3 regions of the Streptomyces sp. NPDC001020 genome follow, and region 2 is predicted to be linked to each of the others. Evidence: riboswitches for the same ligand, from Rfam matches in the RefSeq annotation. Region 2 holds a riboswitch; each other region holds the start of a gene.
What was found. A riboswitch is a leader RNA that binds a small molecule or an ion and turns the genes downstream of it on or off. The one in region 2 is predicted to bind thiamine pyrophosphate.
Positions count from the first base shown of each region.

Region 1 (2,256 bases), on a different contig from region 2:
CGTGCAGTCCCCGACCGCGTACACGTCCGGCACCGACGTGCGCAGATACTCGTCCGCCAGGACCTCGCCGTGGTCGCCGAGCGCGACACCGGAACCGGCGAGCCACGCCGTGGCCGGACGCGCTCCGATACCCACGACCACCGCGCCCGCGGGCACCCGCGAGCCGTCGTCGAGCACCACGGCTCCCGTCTCGACGCGTTCCACGCGTGCGTGGGTGCGCAGATCCGTCCCGCTGTCCGCGTACCAGGCCGCCATCGGCGCGGCCACTTCCGCGGGCAGCGCCCCAGCGAGCGGCCGGTCCGCGGCCTCCACCACGGTCACCGCGCAGCCTGCCTCGCGTGCGGCGGTGGCGAACTCGGCGCCGATCCATCCCGCGCCCACCACCACGATGTCGTGCTGCTCGGCGAGGACCGGCCGCAGCCGCTCGGCGTCGTCCAACGTGCGCAGCAGATGCACACCGGGGACGCCTTCCGCGCCCGGCAGCCGGATCGGCTCCGCCCCCGTCGCGAGGACCAGGACGTCGTACGGGACAGGGCCCTCGGCGGTGTCCAGTTCGTGGTCGTCGGGACGCACGCCGAGCGCCTCGCAGCCCAGCCGGAGCTCGATGTCCAGGGCCTCGAAGTCGACGTCGAAGGCGGAGCCCTCGGCCTTGCCGAGCAGCACGGCCTTGGACAGCGGCGGCCTGTCGTACGGCTGGTGCGGCTCCGCGCCGATCAGCGTCACGCTGCCGGTGAACCCCTGTTCCCGCAGGGCGACCGCGGTCTGTACCCCGGCCATGCCCGCGCCCACGACGACGACGCGCCGTGCCGATCCGCCCCGTGCCTGCGTCTGCTCGCTCACCTGATCACCTTAGACAACTGACAACCCGTCAGTCAGGGGGCGTGCTGAGTGACCTGTTCCACAACACTCGCCCCCTGCGCACGTCCGCGGCTCCCCCGGTGGCCTGGGCCTCGTACGTGACGGGGGGGCGAAGGCCTGACCGTCGGTGGGTCTAGGGTGGCCACCGTACAAGCACTCGCGGGAGCCCGGACGCACCGGGCTGAGAGGGAGGCTGGGACGGCCTCCGACCGTACGAACCTGATCCGGGTCATGCCGGCGAAGGGAGGGGCTGGACGCCCATGTCGTCTCCACGTACATCCGACGTCCTCGTCGTCGGGGGCGGGATCATAGGCCTGGTGACGGCCTGGCGCGCCGCGCAACACGGATTCGCCACAGCCGTCGTGGACCCCGAGCCGGGCGGCGGGGCAGCCCTGGTGGCCGCCGGGATGCTCGCCGCCGTCAGCGAGCTGTCCCACGGCGAGCAGACCCTGCTCGGCCTCACTCTGGCGTCCGCGCGCCGCTATCCGGACTTCGCCGCGGAGCTGACCGAGGCCACCGGCCAGGACCTCGGCTACCGCAGGTGCGGCACGCTCACTGTCGCGCTCGACGCCGACGACCGCGCCCATCTGCGCGAGCTGCACGCCCTGCGGCAGCGGTCGGGCCTGGAGTCGGAGTGGCTGAACGGGCGCGAGTGCCGCCGCCTGGAGCCGATGCTCGCGCCGGGCGTGAGCGGGGGACTCAGGGCCGACGGCGATCACCAGATCGATCCGCGCCGTCTCGCCGGGGCCCTGGTGACGGCCTGCGAGCGTGCGGAAGTGGTCTTCCACCGGGTGTGGGCAGAGCGGCTGTCGGTGGCGCGGGAGCGGGCTGCCGGGGTCAGGACCGCCGACGGCGCCGACCTCGCCGCGGGACGGGTCGTCCTCGCCGCGGGCAGTCTCAGCGGGCGGCTCGCGGGAGTCCCGGACGATGTCCTGCCGCCCGTGCGCCCTGTGAAGGGCCAGGTACTGCGGCTGACCGTGCCGAAGCGGCAGGCGCCGTTCCTGAGCCGTACCGTGCGCGCCGTGGTCCGCGGCAGTCAGGTCTACCTGGTGCCGCGGGAGAGCGGTGAGCTGGTCGTCGGCGCGACCAGCGAGGAGCTGGGCTGGGACACCACGGTCACCGCGGGCGGCGTGTACGAGCTGCTGCGGGACGCGCACGAGCTGGTCCCCGGGATCACCGAGCTGCCGCTCACCGAGACCCGTGCGGGACTGCGGCCCGGCTCCCCCGACAACGCGCCGCTGCTCGGCCCGACGGAGCTGGAGGGTCTGCTGCTGGCCACCGGGCACCACCGCAACGGCGTCCTGCTCACCCCGATCACCGGCGATGTCCTGGCGCACGCCCTGACCACCGGCGAGCTCCCCGCCGAGGCCCGCCCCTTCACCCCCAGGCGCTTCACCG
Region 1 is NZ_JBSFLQ010000003.1:79,312-81,567, forward strand. Features, by position in the region: gene ACWDEX_RS03325 (NAD(P)/FAD-dependent oxidoreductase) at 1-840, opposite strand, end outside; TPP riboswitch at 1,008-1,121, shown strand; gene thiO (glycine oxidase ThiO) at 1,119-2,256, shown strand, end outside.
Region 1: linked by a shared signal. The riboswitch ahead of thiO (glycine oxidase ThiO) and the one ahead of thiD (bifunctional hydroxymethylpyrimidine kinase/phosphomethylpyrimidine kinase) in region 2 are both predicted to bind thiamine pyrophosphate.

Region 2 (2,256 bases):
CAGTCCTTGAGCTGGGCGCGTCTGTCCGCGCTCAGCGCGTCGCCGACCACCAGTCTGTGGTAGTCGGCGGCGATCGCCCGGGGAGTGGTGGTGTCGCGCGGGTCCCGCGGGCCGCGTCTGTTCAGCTCGGGCTCGTAGCCGTCCATCCGGCTGCGGGTGTCGCCGAGTCCGCGCAGGAAGGCGGTCAACTGCGGCGGACCGCCGATGTCGCGCACCAAGAGGTTGGCAGCCGTGCCGTCGCTGTATCGGATGGCGGCATCACACAGTTGCCCGATGGTCATGCCGGTCGCGATGTGGTCCTTGGTGATCGGCGAGATGGAGTTGACGTCGGCCTTGGTGTAGGTGACGTGCTTGTCCAGGTGGCTGAGTGGGTTTCGGTGCAGGACCGCCGCCGCGGCGAGTGTCTTGAAGGTGGAGCAGAACGCGAAACGCTCGTCGGCACGGTAGGTGACGGTGGCGCCGCTTCCGGTCGCCAGGGCGTACACGCCCAGACGGGCACCGTGCTTGCGTTCGAGCGCCGCGAACCGCCCATCATCCTGGGATGGGGAAGGGCGATGCCCCGCCATCGGGGTCACCCTGGACGCCGAGCGGTCACCTGCGCCGCATCCCGCCAGTGGCAGGAGAGCCGCGGCCACCAGTAGCGCGCGGCGGGACGGGACGGACTGTTCGAAGGACAAGCGGCGTCACCTGCTTTCGCTTGTCTGGACTCAACGCGATCACCTGCGCGAAGTTACGCACAACATCGACGGCCGCTCGGACCAGAGCCGCTCCGTGGTCGGCCGATCGACCACCTCTGATGCTCTGTTACCGTGGGGCGCGACGCGGGGTGCCCGAACACGGGCTGAGATCACACCCGTTGAACCTGATCTAGTTCGGACTAGCGAAGGGACGTCGTCGATGACTCCTGTTCCCAAGGTGCTGTCGATCGCCGGCACCGATCCCAGCGGTGGCGCGGGAATCCAGGGCGATCTGAAGACCTTCTCGGCCCTCGGCGGCTACGGCATGGCGGTGGTCACCGGGTTGGTCGCACAGACGACCACCGGCGTGCGCGAGATACTCACGGTGCCGGCGGCCTTCGTCCGCACCCAGTTGGACACGTTGCTGACCGACGTCCCCGCGGACGCGGTGAAGATCGGCATGCTGGGCGAGGCGTCGGTCGTCCACGCCGTGGCCGAGGCACTGGACCGGTTCGCCCCTGCGTACGTGGTGCTCGACCCGGTCATGGTGGCCAAGAGTGGCGACCGACTGCTGGCAGCGGACGCGGTGGCCGCGTTGCGTGACGTACTCGTCCCCCGTGCCGACCTGATCACGCCGAACCTGCCCGAGGCCGCGGACCTGCTGGGCGCCCGGCAGGCCACCAGCGTCGCGGAGATGCACGAACAGGTACGACGGCTGCACGCCCTCGGGGCCCGGCGAGTGCTGTTGAAAGGCGGCCATCTCGACGACGGCACCTGTGTGGACGTACTCAGCACCGGCGAAGGCCCCGTCGAGATCGCCGCGCCGCGGGTCGCGACCCGCCACACTCACGGCACCGGCTGCACCCTGTCCTCGGCGATCGCGGCGCTGCGGCCGCGCCGTTCGGACTGGCTCACAGCCGCCCGGGAGGCCAAGGACTACCTGACCGGCGCCCTGCGAGCCGCCGACATGCTGCATGTCGGGCACGGTCACGGGCCGGTCCACCACTTCCACGCGCTCTGGTGAGACCAGGAGCGCGAAGGCCACGACGCACCGCCGCCCACGAGAACCCTGCACGACTCAAAGCAGCCGCAGCACGCTCACGACCTTGCCGAGGATCTGCGCCTGGTCGCCGGGGATCGGCTCGTAGGCCGGATTGTGAGGCATGAGCCACACCTGCCCGTCCCGTCGGCGCAGTTGCTTGACGGTGGCCTCGTCGTCGAGGAGCGCGGCGACGATATCGCCGTGGTCTGCGCTGTCCTGGCGGCGCACCGTGACGATGTCACCGTCACAGATCGCCGCGTCGACCATGCTGTCACCGGACACGGTGAGGGCGAACAGATCGCCCTCACCGACCAGTTGGCGTGGCAGCGGATAGACGTCCTCGACCATCTCCTCGGCGAGCAGGGGCGCGCCGGCGGCGATCCGTCCCACCAGTGGCACTTCCACCGGAGGCTCGGCTCTTGCGTCCAGATCGGGGGCCCAGGAAGGACGCACCTGGTAGGCGCGCGGCCGGTTGGGGTCGCGGTACAGGATCCCCTTGCGCTCGAGGACCATCAACTGGTGCGCGACCGAGGAGGT
Region 2 is NZ_JBSFLQ010000034.1:11,534-13,789, reverse strand. Features, by position in the region: gene bla (class A beta-lactamase) at 1-677, opposite strand, end outside; TPP riboswitch at 813-906, shown strand; gene thiD (bifunctional hydroxymethylpyrimidine kinase/phosphomethylpyrimidine kinase) at 898-1,701, shown strand; gene lexA (transcriptional repressor LexA) at 1,756-2,256, opposite strand, start outside.

Region 3 (2,256 bases), on a different contig from region 2:
GGCACCGCACCGAACTGCGCAAGCTCACCGGCTGGCACGAGTGCACCACCACCGACAACCTCAAGCTCGTCTCCCACCTCGTGGATGCGATCTGGCACGACGAGCGGCGAGACGAGTAGATACAGGCCGAACTGTTCCGGCAGATGCGGTACGACCTGATCGAGCCCCCGACCCCGGATCAGGTCACCTCGATCATCCGCTCCGCGCTGCACCAGGCCGACGAGCGTGCCGCGGCCCCCGTACCGGGAAGGCCACCAACGCCGCCTTGTACGCCACCGCGATCCGGGTCAGCCCGCCTCCCGCGCGGCGGTGTCGGCACCGATCCAGCCGGCGCCGACGACCACGATGTCGTGCTGCCGGGCGAGCACGGGCCGCAGCCGCTCGGCGTGTCCAGGGTGCGCAGCAGGTGCACGCCGGGCACGCCCTCGGTGCCGGGCAGCCGGATCGGTTCGGCGCCGGTGGCGAGGACCAGGACGTCGTACGGGACGGGCCCGGCCTCGGTGTCCAGCTCGTGGTCGGCGGGGCGCACGCCCAGCGCCTCGCAACCGAGCCGCAGTTCGATGTCGAGCGAGTCGAAGTCGACGTCGAACGCGGAGCCCTCGGACGTGCCGAGCAGCACGGCCTTGGACCACGGCGGCCGGTCGTAGGGCTGATGGGGTTCGGCGCCGATGAGGGTCACGGTGCCCGTGAAGCCCTGTTCCCGCAGGGCGACGGCGGTCTGCACCCCGGCCATGCCCGCGCCGACGACGACCACGCGCCGCTCCTGCCCCGCGCCGCCGCGCGAGGTGCCTTCTTGCGCTGTCTGCTCGCTCACGCGCTCACCATGGACAACTGACAAATCGTCAGTCATCGGGCGTGCTGGGTGACCTGTTCCACAACACTCGTCCCGGTGCCCGCCTGCGACTCCCACCGCCAGGTCTCCTCCAGCCGCACCCGCCCGTCCGGAAGCTCCACGACGGTCGACACGCAGTGCCCGGAGGAGGTGGTCCCGTCCTGCTTGAGCTGCACGTACCGGAAGTCCAGCCGGTCGCCCTCGCGGGTGCCGACCAGGTGGCCGCGCACGACGTCGCCGCCCGCGTACTCGGCCCAGATCTCGCCGTCCTTCTCGTGGTACGCGAAACGCGTGCGGGTACCGACCTGACCTGGGGCTTGATCCGCCACAGGGGCGAGGGTCAGTCCGTCGAGCGATCGGGCCATGGACAGGGGCCTCCCTTACAAGAGCGGCGCTTCGCGGGCTAGGGTGGCCACCGTACAAGCACTCGCGGGAGCCCGGACGCACCGGGCTGAGAGGGAGGCTGGGCGGCCTCCGACCGTACGAACCTGATCCGGGTCATGCCGGCGAAGGGAGGGGCTGGACGCCCATGTCGTCTCGTACGTCCGATACGTCCGACGTCCTCGTCATCGGGGGCGGAATCATCGGCCTGGTCACGGCCTGGCGCGCCGCGCAACGCGGGCTCGCCACCGCCGTGGTGGACCCCGAGCCCGGCGGCGGGGCCGCGCGGGTCGCGGCGGGGATGCTGGCCGCGGTCACCGAACTGCACTACGGCGAGGAGACGTTGCTCGCCCTGAACCTGGAGTCCGCGCGCCGCTACCCGGACTTCGCGGCCGAACTGACCGAGCTGACCGGTCACGACCTCGGCTATCGCCGCTGCGGCACCCTGGCCGTCGCGCTCGACGCCCACGACCGCTCCCACCTGCGCGAACTGCACGCTCTTCAGCAGCGCTCCGGACTAGACTCGCAGTGGCTGTCCGGGCGGGAGTGCCGGCGCCTGGAGCCGATGCTCGCGCCCGGTGTGCGCGGCGGGCTGCGGGTCGACGGGGACCACCAGATCGACCCGAGGCGGCTGGCCTCGGCCCTGGTGGCCGCGTGCGAGCGGGCCGGGGTGGTCCTCCACCGGTGGTGGGTCGAGCGGCTCGACGTCGTACGGGACCGGGCCGCCGGTGTCACCACGACGGACGGCGTCGCGCTCACCGCGGGGCAGGTGGTGCTCGCGGGCGGGAGCCTGAGCGGGCGCCTCGCGGGCGTGCCCGAGCACCTGCTGCCTCCGGTGCGGCCGGTGAAGGGGCAGGTGCTGCGGCTGACCGTGCCGCGCCGGTACGCGCCGTTCCTCAGCCGTACCGTGCGGGCCGTGGTGCGCGGCAGCCAGGTCTACCTGGTGCCCCGGGAGAACGGCGAGCTGGTCGTCGGCGCCACCAGCGAGGAGCTGGGCTGGGACACGACGGTGACCGCGGGCGGCGTGTACGAGCTGCTGCGCG
Region 3 is NZ_JBSFLQ010000059.1:10,849-13,104, reverse strand. Features, by position in the region: gene ACWDEX_RS34295 (DUF4158 domain-containing protein) at 1-119, shown strand, start outside; partial or broken gene ACWDEX_RS34290 (FAD-dependent oxidoreductase) at 291-814, opposite strand; gene ACWDEX_RS34285 (hypothetical protein) at 847-1,197, opposite strand; TPP riboswitch at 1,252-1,364, shown strand; gene thiO (glycine oxidase ThiO) at 1,362-2,256, shown strand, end outside.
Region 3: linked by a shared signal. The riboswitch ahead of thiO (glycine oxidase ThiO) and the one ahead of thiD (bifunctional hydroxymethylpyrimidine kinase/phosphomethylpyrimidine kinase) in region 2 are both predicted to bind thiamine pyrophosphate.